Regions from separate parts of the Meiothermus sp. Pnk-1 genome, predicted to be linked through region 2. Evidence: riboswitches for the same ligand, from Rfam matches in the RefSeq annotation. Region 2 holds a riboswitch; each other region holds the start of a gene.
The links. Region 2 has a riboswitch for S-adenosylmethionine ahead of DNA98_RS09850 (O-acetylhomoserine aminocarboxypropyltransferase/cysteine synthase family protein). Riboswitches for the same ligand answer to the same signal wherever they lie in the genome.
Positions count from the first base shown of each region.

Region 1 (4,254 bases), on a different contig from region 2:
TCCCGCCGGTGGCGAGGGCCTGGGCGAGGGCGATTAGGGCGGCTGGGGCGAGCTTGACCAGCACCTTGGCCAGCTGGCTTTCCCCTCGCGCCGCCTCGGGGAGGTGGGTGTAGTTGAAGAACATGCTCAGGATCAGCACCCCCATCCACAGCGAGAAGCCGGCGAACAAGGGGGCGGTGGCGAGGCCGTTGTTGGGCACCGGGTGCAGGTTCTCGTGGCGGGGCACGACCGAGGTGGCCAGCCCGCGGGCATCTCCGTTCAGCGGGCTAGAGGCGGGGATCTTTTGGTAGACCAGCTCGAGCCCCCGCGCCAGGCTCTCCGCTCCGCTTTGGAGCTTCCCGCTCCCGGCGCTGAGCTGCTGGCTGCCTGCGGCGAGCTTGTCTAGCCCCTGGCTCAGCTCGCCGGACCTCTGGCTCAGCTCCTGTGCGCCGCTATTCAGGCGCGCCAGATCGCCTTCGGCGGGCAACCGCGCGGCCATGCCCTGCATCCCGCTACCGAGCTGCCGCGTGCCGCTCACCAAAGCCCGCACCCCCTGGCCTAGCCGCTGCGCGCCGGTAGCCAGCTCTTGGCCAGCGGTATCGGCCTCGCTCATCCCCTGCGAGAGGCGGGTGGCGCCTGCGTTCAGGCTTGCCGCCCCGGAGGCCGCCTGGGCCGTCTTTTCGGCGATGCTCGCGGCCCCTTGGTGCAGGGCCTGTGACCCCGTGTACGCCTCGGCGAGGCCCTTGGAGAGGGGGCTGTTGGGGCCGCCCAGCTTGAGCGCGTCCAGCTTGGCCAGCCCGCGGGAGAGCTCTTGGCTTTTCTCGGCCAGCATCGCGCTGCCCTGGGCCAGCTGGCCCAGGCCGTCCTTGAGCTGGGCACTGCCCGAGGCCAACTCGGCGCTGCCGCCCTCGAGCTCGTGCAGGCCGTGGGAAAGCCGGGATGCGCCGTCCGCCAGGCGTTGGCTGCCCGTATCCAGCTGGTCGAGCTGGGCCTCGCTGGGCAGCCTGTCCACCACCGTGCGGATCCCTCCGGAGAGCCGGTTCATGCCCTCGGTGAGGGCCCCCACGCCCTGGCTGAGGGTTTGCGCCCCCTGATGGAGCCGGGCGGCCCCGTGGGAGGCGGCGGCGAGGCCCTGGGCCAGCGCCTGGCTGCCGCTATGCAGGCGGCTAGCGCCTTCCAGCAGCTGGTCGGCTCCCCCCTGCAGCTGCCCCAGGGCTTGCTTGAGCTGCGCCAGCCCGCTCGAGGTGTGCAGTACCGCGGCCCAGCGCTTTTCCTCGAGGGTGGCGTTGATGCTGTCGCTGAGGGTGGTGGCAAAGCGCTTGCCGATGGTCGAGGCAAAATAACTGTTTCCCTCGGCGCTCACCAGGACGAGGTTGGCCGGGCGGTTCCCCCGCCCCTCCAGGGCCTGGGCACTGAAGCCGGAGGGGATGATCACGGCGAAGTACACCTCGCCCCGATCCACCGCGGCGCGTGCGGCCTGGGCGGAGGGATAGCGCCTGAAGTCAAAGCTCTTCTTCTCCAGCAAGCTTTTTTCGAGTTCCCGGCCCAGGTCTACGCGCTCGTTGGCGAAACGGGTGCCCTCGTCGAGGTTGACCAGCCCTACCGGCAGATGGGCCAGATTGCCATAAGGATCCCAGGCGCCGCTGATCTGGATCAGGGCGAACAGCGCCGGCAGCAAGGCGATGCCCAGCAGCAGCACCACCACCTGGCGGTTGGACCCGACATGGGCCAGCTCACGCGCTAGAAAGCTCCAAAAACCCAGTTTTGCCGTGGAGGAGGTTTGAGGGGATGGCGACATGGGAAGCTCCTTCGTTGGGGCCCGGCGGCCTAGATCAGGCGGCGCAGCAGGTCCAGGAGGGTTTCGCGCTCGCCGGGACGCAGCGGGGAGAGAAACTCCTCCTGGGTGCGCAGGACGATCTTCTCGGCCTGCTCGATGGCCTGTCGGCCCGAGGGGGTGAGCACCAGGCGGTAGGCCCGGCGGTCGTGGGGGTTGGGGTGGCGCTCGAGGTAGCCCTTGGCCTCGAGGTCGTCCACTATCCCCACCACGGTGGTGCGGTCGATGCGCAGCTTGCGCCCCAGCTCGATCTGGGACTGCGGGCCTTGCAAGTAGAGCAGGGCCAGGAAACCCAACTGCTTGAAGTCCAGCCGCAACCCGGCCAGCTCCGCGTTGACCCGCCCCTGTAGGAAAGCGGCGGCCTTGGACAGCACGAAGCCGAGGTAGGGCAGGAGCTCCGCGGGGAGCGGCGGCTCGGCCTTGATGTCGGGTTCGCCCAAAACAATCACCTCATCTGACGATCACTTTAGGTGAATATCCCCAAGGCTGTCAATCCTCCCGGCACCGGGGGATTGTTTACAAGTTTTGTCACTTATGCTAGCCTACCTTCCATCCCGGCACGGGGCCGGGAGGGGGAGCGGCAGCGCCCCTGGATCTTATCCAGAGCAGCAGAGGGAACGGCCCTGCGAAGCTGCGGCAACCCGTAGGGGCTTTCAGCCAGCAAGCTGAAGTGTCTTTGCGTAGGTGCCAATTCCGGCCCGGAGGCCATCCGGGAAAGATAAGGAGGTCGGTGTGTTCGAAGCTATGGCTAACTGGCGGGTCATGCGGGGGCTTCTGTGTTCCGGGCGGTGTTGTCCTGGCCTTCTGGGCGATCGGCGCGTTGAACCTTTCGGCATGGGAGCACGGCATGGGCTTGTCGGAATACAAACCTCTTCATAACCCTCCCCTCGAGGCCCCCTCCACCGCGCAGCGCATCCAGGGCGGGGTGCACCGCCCCGGCATGAGCTACCGGGTGCAGCTGGCCTGGGACGGCAAGCGCCTCACTGGGCGGCTGGGCGGGGCGATCTTGGGCGAGAACCTCTACCTCGAGGCCCAGGGGAGAGAGTTGTTGGGCTCGCTCTCGAGCAGCCTGCGGGCTTTTGCCCTGCACGCCAAGCTCGAAGGAAATTACCTCCAGTTCCGCCGGGTCGGGGCTGAGCATGGCTCGAGCGCGTCGCTGGAGCTTTCGGGGGGAAGGGCCTCGGGGTGGGTGTACCTCGAGACGTGTGTTTCGCTGCGCGAAAGCAGCGAGGACCGGGCGCAGCCGGTGGAGGTGGAGTTCGGCCCTTCCCGGCTCCTGGCCCGCATCGGCCCCGATCAGGCGGTGACGCTGCACCACCCCGGCTTTGCGGCCTGGGTGCTGGCCGCGGCGGCGCTGGCGGCCGACCTGGCGGCCCGCGACGCCTGGCGGGTGTTGCTGGAGAGCTACGCGGGGTGGGCGGAAGCATGAGCGGGGTGGTGGTTTGGTTTACCGGGCTTTCCGGCGCGGGCAAGACCACCCTGGCCAAAGCCCTCGAGGTCCACCTCTACGAGGCCGGCCAGAAGGTCGAGCACCTCGACGGCGACGCGGTGCGCGAGCACCTGTCGAAGGGGCTGGGCTTTAGCCGCGAGGACCGCGACACCAACATCCGTCGCATCGGCTTCGTGGCCAACCTGCTGGCCAAGCACGGGGTGATCGTGCTGGTGAGCGCGATCAGCCCCTACCGGGCCACCCGCGAGGAGGTGCTCGCGCAGGCCCCGAGGAAGCTCGAGGTCTTCGTGGACGCCCCCCTGGAGGCCCTGATCCAGCGCGACGTGAAGGGGCTATACGCCAGGGCGCTCAAGGGGGAGATCGCCAACTTCACCGGCATCTCCGACCCCTACGAGCCGCCCCTGCACCCCGATGTGCACCTGCGCACCGACCAGATGAGCTTTCAGGAGTGCCTGGATCGCCTATTGGAGGCGCTCGCGCGGCTGGGGGTGGATGTGGAGGTGCGGGCGTGAAGACGGGGCCGGAGCTTTCCACCCCCGACGCCTGGGATGCGGAAACCGATCCCTTGGCGGTCATCGGGTGGGCGCTGGAACAGCACCCCGACCTGCTCATGACCAGCGCCTTCAACCTCAACGGCGTGGTGCTCATCGACCTGGCCGCCCAGGCGGGCTACACCGGCGAGGTGGTGTTCGTGGACACCGGCTACCACTTCCCCGAGACCCTGCAGACCCGCGATCGCCTGGCGGCCCGCTATCCCCAGATGCGCTTCGTCACCTTGAGCGCTGGTTTGGGGGAGGAGCCCTGGGGGGAAGAGCGTTACCGCAGCGACCCCGACGGCTGCTGCGCCGCGCGCAAGGTGGCCCCCCTGCGCGAGTACCTGGCCCGGAAGAACCCCAGCGCCCTGCTCAACGCCCGAAGCCGCGACCAGGCTTCGACCCGGGCCTCGCTCGGCTTCCTCGAGCGGGGGGAGCGCTTGCGCATCAACCCGCTG
Region 1 is NZ_QKOB01000003.1:46,545-50,798, forward strand. Features, by position in the region: gene DNA98_RS05000 (YhgE/Pip domain-containing protein) at 1-1,777, opposite strand, end outside; gene DNA98_RS05005 (MarR family winged helix-turn-helix transcriptional regulator) at 1,807-2,262, opposite strand; SAM riboswitch class I at 2,407-2,538, shown strand; gene DNA98_RS05010 (hypothetical protein) at 2,661-3,242, shown strand; gene cysC (adenylyl-sulfate kinase) at 3,239-3,775, shown strand; gene DNA98_RS05020 (phosphoadenylyl-sulfate reductase) at 3,772-4,254, shown strand, end outside.
Region 1: it holds a riboswitch for S-adenosylmethionine, as region 2 does, so the genes downstream of both, DNA98_RS05010 (hypothetical protein) here and DNA98_RS09850 (O-acetylhomoserine aminocarboxypropyltransferase/cysteine synthase family protein) in region 2, are expected to answer to the same signal.

Region 2 (4,254 bases):
GAAAGCCCTAGCCCACGGCCCGTGGACGGGTGGGGCCGCCAACACCACCATCTTGCGCACCCGCTGAGGAAACAAGAGGGCGAACTCCATGGCCACCATCCCCCCCAGGCTGCCGCCGATCACCGTGACCTTTTCCACCCCCAAGAGGTCCAACAGCCGGGCCTGGGCTCGAGCCAGGTCGCGGATGGTGAGCCGGGGGAAGGTCGGGCCGTAGGCCAGTCCGGTCCGGGGGTTAGGGGTGAGGGGGCCGGTGCTGCCGTAGCAGCTACCGATATGGTTGGCGCAGATCACGTAGTGCCGCGCCGGGTCGAGGGGCCTCCCCGCCCCCACCAGATCGTCCCACCAGCCCTGCGGACCGAAAGCCTGCTCGAGCGGGCTCAGCCCCTTGAGCGCCAGCTCGCCGTAGGTTCCAGCCAAATGCGCACTCCCGGTGAGGGCGTGGAAGACCAGGTAAGCGTTGTCCTTGGCCGAGTTGAGCCGCCCGTAGGTCTCGAAGCGCAGCCGTAGCTCGGGAAGAAGCCCGCCGTGCTCGAGGGCGAAGTTCTCCTCCTGGAGGATAGCCGTGCAAGGAATGGGCTCTTGGGCGATATCGGGCTGGGGTACGGGTAAGCGCAAAATCGCCCCGTGCTCTCCCCACACCTCCCAGACAATGGGCTCGGATTCGGGTTGGAACGGTTCGCGCACCACCTGAACCTCCCTTGAGGTCACACGCCGTACGCCGAAGGTTTTTTCGACCTGCGACGCACGGCTCAATCTGCCGCCACCGAGGTCTTGGCCTGCAACGCCTGCTTGAGGTCGGCCTGGAGATCCTCCAGCGCCTCGATCCCCACGCTGAGCCGCACCAGCTCAGGGCTTACCCCAGCGCGGAGCTGCTCCTCGGCGGAGAGCTGGGAGTGGGTGGTAGAGGCCGGGTGAATGGCCAGGGTACGGGTATCGCCCACATTGGCCAGGTGCGAGACGAGCTCGAGACGGCCGATGAAGCGCTTGGCCGCCTCGTAGCCCCCCTTGAGCCCGAAGGTGAGCACCGCCCCCGGCTTGCCTTTGAAGTACTTGACGGCCTTGGCGTAGCTGGGGTGGTCCTCCAGCCCGGGGTAGTTGACCCAGGCCACCTCCTCCTGCTCGCGCAACCAGTGGGCGAGGGCAAGGGTGTTGTGCACTGAGCGCTCAGCCCGAAGGGAAAGTGTTTCCAACCCCAGCAGCAAGAGCCAGGCCTCGAAAGGACCCAGGGCCTGCCCCTGGTCGCGCAGGCCGTCCACCCGGGCCTTTAGGATAAAGGCCAGGTGGCCGAAGGCCTTGGTCAGCTCGAGGCCGTGGTAGCCGGGCTGGGGCTGGGTGAGCAGGGGGTAGCGCCCGTTCTCCCAGTCGAAGTTGCCCCCGTCCACGATCAATCCCGCGATAACCGCCCCGTGCCCGCCGATCCACTTGGTGGCCGAGTGCACCACCACGTTGGCCCCCCACTCGAGGGGCCGGAACAGGTACCCCCCCTGGCCGAAAGTGTTGTCCACGAAGAGAGCGATGCCACGTTCCTGGGCGGCTTGGGCAATATTCTCAAAGTCGGGAATGTTAAGCGCCGGGTTCCCCACCGACTCGAGGTACCAAAACCGGGTGTTGGCGTCGGTCAGGGCGATGAACTCTTCGGCGGTCTCGGCCCGGCTGGTGAAACGGCTCTCGATGCCCAACCGGGGCAGGGTAACTTTGAACTGGTTGATACTCCCGCCGTAGAGATTGGGGGTGCTGACGAAGTTATCCCCCGCTTGAGCGATATTGGTAATCGCCAGAAACTGCGCCGCGTGCCCCGAGCTGGTAGCGAGCGCAGCAGCCCCGCCCTCGAGCGCGGCGATGCGCTTCTCCAGCACGTCGGTGGTGGGGTTCATGATGCGGGTGTAGATGTTGCCGAACTCCTGCAGCCCAAAGAGCCGCGCCGCGTGGTCGGCGTCCTTGAACTGGTAGCTGGTGGTGGCGTAGATGGGCACCTGGCGGGCCCCGGTGCTGGGGTCGGGGCTATAGCCGGCGTGGAGCTGTAGGGTCTCGAAGCGGAGCTTCTTCTCGGACATATCGAACTCCTACCGCGTTTGGATTTGGGGCGCTGTCTGGCCTTTGCACACGCTTTGGGGTAGGAGTTTATAAAGAAAAACTCCCATCCCGATTCGTTCTCTTGGCTGGCGTGTGCCAGCGAATCTGGAAGGGAGTCACTGTGCCTAGCTCGTCCCTTCTCTCATCTTTCCCGGGCGTTTCCCCCGTCCGGGTCGGAATTGGCACCTTTGGTAAGCCACAGTCGGTGATGGGCGAATGGGCTTACCGGGTTGCCGCGACTTCATCGGGCCGAATCCCTCAGTCGCTCTGGATAAGAGAACGCACCTCTTTGTTGCCGCGCCCCGGCGCGGTTAGAGGTGAGTGTAGGGGTTGGCCGGGCGGCTGTCAAGCTTCTCCGCCCGAGGCAGCAGCCCGCAGGCTGTCATCCTTGACGTTTGGTATACCAAAGCGTATACTTCTTTCCAATGCGTGGCATCTCCTGCATCCTAGGCCCCCGAGCTCCGTGGGCCTGATGGTGCCGTACCCCCAGAAGCCCCGGAGCGAACCATCTCCGGGGCCTTTGCTGCGCGTAGAGGAGGAAGCCTGATGGGAAAAAGCCTGTACGAAAAGGTCTGGGAAGCCCACGCCATCCGCACGCTGCCGGGCGGCCAGACTCAGCTTTTCATCGACACCCACCTCATCCACGAGGTCACCTCGCCCCAAGCGTTCGGCATGCTCAAGGACCTGGGGCTTCGGGTGCGCTTCCCCGAGCGCACCTTCGCCACCGTGGACCACATCGTGCCCACCCATAGCCTTCTTGAGCCCTTCGCCGATCCCCAGGCCGACGAGATGATCCGAAAGCTGCGGGAGAACGTGCGGGAACACGGCATCACCTTCTTCGACGTGACCAGCGGCCTGCAGGGCATCGTGCACGTGATCGGGCCCGAACAGGGCATCACCCAGCCAGGCATGACCATCGCCTGCGGCGACTCCCACACCTCCACCCACGGGGCCTTTGGGGCCATCGCCTTCGGCATCGGCACCACCCAGGTGAGGGATGTGCTGGCCACGCAGACCCTGGCCATGAGCAAGCTCAAGGTGCGGCGCATCAACGTCGACGGGCGGCTGCGGCCCGGCGTGTACGCCAAGGACGTGATCTTGCATATCATCAAGGTGCTGGGCGTCAACGGTGGCCTCGGCTATGCCTACGAGTACGGCGGCAGCGTATTCGACAACTTCAGCATGGAAGAGCGCATGACCGTGTGCAACATGAGTATCGAAGGCGGAGCGCGCTGCGGCTACGTCAACCCCGACCAGACCACCTTCGACTACCTCAAAGGCCGCCCCTATGCGCCCAAGGGAGCCGAGTGGGAGGCGGCAGTCGAGCGCTGGAAGGCCCTGGCCTCCGACCCCGATGCCCACTACGACGACGTGGTGAACATTCGGGCCGAGGAGATCGCCCCTACCGTGACCTGGGGCATCAACCCCGGCCAAGGCTGCGCCATCACCGACCGCGTGCCCGACCCCGCCGACTACCCCGAGTCCGCGCGGGCGGGGCTCGAGGAGGCCCTCCGGCACATGAAGCTTCGGCCCGGCCAGCCCATCAAGGGGGTGAAGGTGGACGTGGCCTTCCTGGGAAGCTGCACCAACGGGCGCATCTCCGACTTCCGCGAGGTGGCGAAGTACCTCAAGGGGCGCAAGGTAGCTCCCGGCGTGCGGGCCATCGCGGTGCCGGGCTCGCAGGTAGTGGCCAAGCAGTGCGAGGAGGAGGGCATCGCCGAGATCTTCCGCGAGGCCGGCTTCGAGTGGCGGGGCGCGGGCTGCTCGATGTGCTTGGCCATGAACCCGGACAAGCTCGTCGGCGACGAGCTGTGCGCCTCCTCCTCCAACCGCAACTTCAAGGGGCGGCAGGGCTCGGCTACGGGCCGCACGGTGCTGATGAGCCCGGTGATGGTGGCCGCGGCGGCGGTGACGGGCGTGATCAGCGACGCGCGCGAGGTGTTCGGAGTGAGCGATCTGGTAAGCGCCTGAGCTCCTTAGGGAGACTTAGCTGCCCGAAAGGATGCAAGTGGTATTTTTAGGCCGTGAGCAGGAAAAGCACTTCCGAGCGGGTTCTGAACCCGTACCTTGGCCTGGGTGGGCAGAAACTTTTCGGCCTGGCTATGCCCTTTGCAAGGGTAGATGGGGTATTAGGGTGAGGTCTTCCGCCTTACGCATCGTTGGGGGGGTTGGCCTGGTGCT
Region 2 is NZ_QKOB01000006.1:114,193-118,446, forward strand. Features, by position in the region: gene metX (homoserine O-acetyltransferase) at 1-687, opposite strand, end outside; gene DNA98_RS09850 (O-acetylhomoserine aminocarboxypropyltransferase/cysteine synthase family protein) at 750-2,054, opposite strand; SAM riboswitch class I at 2,213-2,351, opposite strand; gene leuC (3-isopropylmalate dehydratase large subunit) at 2,620-4,044, shown strand.

Region 3 (4,254 bases), on a different contig from region 2:
GAACAGCTGGGCGCCCGCCCCAAAGGCGAATAGCGGCATGGGGTCGGCGGTGTGCACCCCCTGGGCGCTCCCCGGATCGAGGTTGCCGGTGCGCAAGAAGGCGCCGGGCTCCTTGCACACCTCGGGGTTGGCCACGTAGCCGCCCTTGCCGTCGGAGATGGTGGGGTCTTTGTAGACCTCGCGCCCCCGGTAGGTTTCGCAGTAGTCGGGGGTGGCGGCGAAGCCCACCGCGATCCCCCGGGCGGTGTCGGGCAGGGGGAAGCCGTTGGGGTCTTTTTTGTCGCCGTAGGTGGGGAACTTTGCATCCTGGTATACTCCCACCCCCTCGCGCCCCTGCTTGGAGTAATCGTAGCCGCCATAGACCGATAGCGAGTGGGCGTGGTCGGCGGTGACGACCACCAGGGTATCGGGGTGGGCGGCGGCGTACTGCTTGGCCCAGGCCACCGCCCTATCCAGCTCGAGCACGTCCCACAGCCCCCGCTGCCAGTCCAGGGGGTGTTCGTACTTGTCCACCATCCCCCCCTCCACCATCAGGAAGAAGCCGTTGGGGTTTTGCGCGAGGGTCTCCACCGCCTTCTGGGTCATCTCCCACAGGTAGGGCATATCGGTGAAGCTCCCCAGCATCTCGGGCCGCTTCCACACCGCGCGGTCTAGATAGCTGGGGAAGTTGTCGAGGTGGAATAGCCCGAAGAGCTTGCCTTGGGGTTTGGCCGCCAGCAGTTCGCTGCGGGTGCTGACGAAGGTGTACCCGAGCTTCTGCGACTCGGCGATCCAGTCGGTGTTGTCCTTGCGGCGCGAGCCGGGGGCGCTCTGGGGGATGAAGTCGCGCGAGCCGCCGAAGAGCATCACGTCCAGGGGGAGGCCGAAGCCCCCTTTGCCGAAGTACATGTCGGCGATGGCCTGGTAGTCGCTGCGCCGGCGGGTGTGGGCGTTGAGCATGGCCGGGGTGGCGTCGGTGCCGAAGGTGGTGGTCACCACCCCCAGGCTGGCCCCGCGCACCCGCTTGAGCATCTCCCCCAGGGTCTCGATCCGGGGGTAGGCCAGGGTGTCCTTGAGGTTGGCGGGGTAGACGTTGAGGGCGTTCACCTGCACCTTCTGCCCGGTCATGATGGAAGAGGCCGAGTTGGCCGAGTCCACGATGAAGCTGTCGAAGCTGCTGGTGGTCACCGTGGCCATACCGCCATACCCGGTTTCCATCTCCAGGTTGCCCCTGGGCACGCCATTTTCCGGGTTGAAACCCTGGGCGATGATGCGCGCGGCGTTGAGGGTGTTCCAGCCCATCCCGTCGCCGATGAAGAGGATGACGTTCTTGGCCGCGCGGGGCAGGCGGGGGTTCAGGCGAGCCTCCCAGCGCACGCTCTTCCTGGCCTCCCCGGCGTCGTCGCTGAGGCTGACCTCGAGGGTGTGGCTTCCCGCGCGCAGGAAGGTGCCGCGCAGGGTCCACTCGGTTTGGCCGGCTCCCTGCGAGGTCTGCTCGAGGCCGGTGAGGGGCTGTCCGTCCAGGCTGACGCGGTAGCCTTTCAGGCTGCCTTTCAGTTCGGAGGCTTCGATCCGCAAATCAAAACGCTGCCCGGCCAGCAGGGCCGCTCCATCGTAGGGGTAAATGGCGATCTTGGCCGCCCAGGCCGATCCCAGGGTGAGGGCCAGGGCGCACACGGCTGCGACGCTTCTCGACATCGGAATTTCCTCCCGGCTAAACCATAGGTAAAAACCCTCAGGGAATTGTCAGCCGCACCGCCCCCGAAGGCCTTCGGCAGGATGCATCGGATCGCTGCAATAGCCGTAGCTGCCCTGCTGGCGGGCTGTACCGCAGGGAGCCCCGGTCCCCGCAAGCGACAGCTGCGCCGCTACCCGCGGGGTGCGCCTGGCCCTGGGGCGCGGCGGCCAGCTCTGCTTCGCCAGCGCGCCTTGCCCTCGACGTCGAGTCGGACAAGTACACCCGCCTGTACAACACCGCCTCCAACCTCCGCGCCTACCTGGCCCGGCTGGACCCCGGCTTCGCCTCCGCCTTGACGCAGGGGCCGCCCAGGCCCTACCATCGGGGCTAACCCTGCGCTTCAGGGCCACAATCCGCACGTTCTTCTATCCAGAGCAGTCGAGGGAACGGCCCGACGACGCTGCGGCAACCTGTAGCCACGCCCGAGCAGGTGGCTACGCCTGGTGCTAATTCCGCCTCGAGCCCCACCGGCCCGGGGAAAGATAGAAGAAGGGCCCTTGCCCTTCTTCGGGAGAACGTCCGAGGAGGGGATTTTTGTGGAGTTTTCAACCCTGGCGGTACTCAGCGGCATACCCGACGACCCCCACCACGCGGTGGGGCTGCCCATCTACGCGGCGGCGGCCTACAGCTTCGCGAGCCTCGAGGAGGGCGCGCACAAGTTCGCCACCGGCGAGGGCTATACCTACACCCGATTGCAAAACCCCACCGTGGCCGCGCTCGAGGAACGCCTGAGCGCCCTGGAGGGCGCCCTCGGCGCGGTGTGCCTGGCCTCGGGCCAGGCCGCCAGCTTCGCCGCGCTGCTCGCGCTGGTGCGCTCGGGCGACGAGATCGTGGCCAGTCCGGGGCTCTTCGGCGGCACGGTGGGGCTACTGAACCAGGTCTTCGGCCTGATGGGCATCCGGGTGCACTTCGTAGCCCCCGAGGTGGAGGCGGTGCGGGCGGTGCTCGGCGAGCGCACCCGGGCGGTCTATACCGAGGTGCTGGGCAACCCCTCGCTCGAGCTGCCCGACCTGGAGGGGCTGGCCCGGCTATGCGAGGAGCACCGCGTGGCCCTGATCGTGGACAACACCTTCGGCGCGGTGGGCGCGCTGGCGCGGCCCCTCGAGCACGGCGCCCACGCCGTCACCCACAGCCTGACCAAGTGGGCCAGCGGGCACGGCTCGATCCTGGGCGGGGCGGTGCTGGCCCGCGCGAGCGAGATCTGGCAACACTACCCGCAGTTCACCACCCCCGACCCCCAGGGCCGCGTTCCGTGGGAAGCCCTTGGCCCGCGATGTTTCCTCGAGCGGGTCCGGCAGCTCGGCCTCTCGCTGGGCGGGATGGTGCTCTCGCCCTTCAACGCTTACTTGCTCTTCCAGGGGGTCGAGACCGTCGAGCTGCGGGTGGAGCGGGCCTCCAGGAGCGCCCTCGAGCTGGCCTCCTGGCTGCAGGAGCAGCCCCAGGTGGCCTGGGTGCGCTACCCCGGCCTCGAGGGCGACCCGGCTCATCCCCGGGCCGCGCAATACTTGCGGGGCGGGTTCGGCAGCATCCTGACCTTCGGCGTAAAGGGCGGGCTCGAGGGGGCCAGCCGCTTCCTGGCCCACCTCCGGATCCTCCAGGCCCCCAACGTGGGCGACGCCCGCACGCTGGCCGTGCACCCCTGGACCACCACCCACTCCCGCATCCCCGAGGCCGCCCGCCTGGCCGCGGGGGTAAAGCCTGAAATGATCCGCTTCTCGGTGGGCCTGGAGAGCCCCCAGGACCTCCAGGCCATGCTGGCCGAGGCGCTGGCGGCGGTGGGCAGGTAAGACCCGCCCTAGCTGGCTGTACGCTGCCGCGGAAGCGCCCCCGATCCCCTTGTGTTTCGCGTCAGGACACCGGCGCGCTGGCACGCAGAGGGGGAAGCACACCCGCCTCTGCCGCCGCACGGCCCGCCCGCCGCCTCGTGGAACGGCTACCTCGAGCTGCGCAGGCGGTCTACCGCCACCGCGATCACGATGACCACCCCCTTGACCACCAGCTGCCAGAACGAGGAGACCCCCAGAATGGTCAGTCCGTTGTTGAGCACCGCGATGATCATGGCCCCCACCGCCGTGCCAACCACCGAACCCACACCCCCTGCCAGGCTGGTCCCCCCTAGCACCACCGCGGCGATGGCGTCCAGCTCGTACCCCGTCCCAAGAATGCCGTTGGCGCTGTAGAGCCGTGCGGCGCTCATCACGCCGGCCAAGCCCGCACACAGGCCGCTGAAGGCGTAGACGAACAGCAGCACCTGGGGCACCTTGATGCCGGTGAGCCGGGCGGCTTGCTCGTTGCCGCCCACCGCGTAGATGTGAACCCCCAACACCGTGCGCCGCAGGATAAACCAGCTCACCAGGATCACCGCGAGGGCGATCCAGACCAGCCAGGGAACCCCCAGGAAGCTGTCGTTGCCGATGGCGGCGAAACCCAGGTTGGAGTTGATCACCGTCTGGCCGTTGTTGGCCAGCAGGTACGCCGCTCCTCGAACCGCGCTGAACGCCCCCAGGGTCACCACAAAGGGAGACAGCCTGAGGTAG
Region 3 is NZ_QKOB01000003.1:6,081-10,334, reverse strand. Features, by position in the region: gene DNA98_RS04805 (alkaline phosphatase) at 1-1,677, opposite strand, end outside; SAM riboswitch class I at 2,080-2,206, shown strand; gene DNA98_RS04800 (O-acetylhomoserine aminocarboxypropyltransferase/cysteine synthase family protein) at 2,254-3,504, shown strand; gene DNA98_RS04795 (ribose ABC transporter permease) at 3,651-4,254, opposite strand, start outside.
Region 3: it holds a riboswitch for S-adenosylmethionine, as region 2 does, so the genes downstream of both, DNA98_RS04800 (O-acetylhomoserine aminocarboxypropyltransferase/cysteine synthase family protein) here and DNA98_RS09850 (O-acetylhomoserine aminocarboxypropyltransferase/cysteine synthase family protein) in region 2, are expected to answer to the same signal.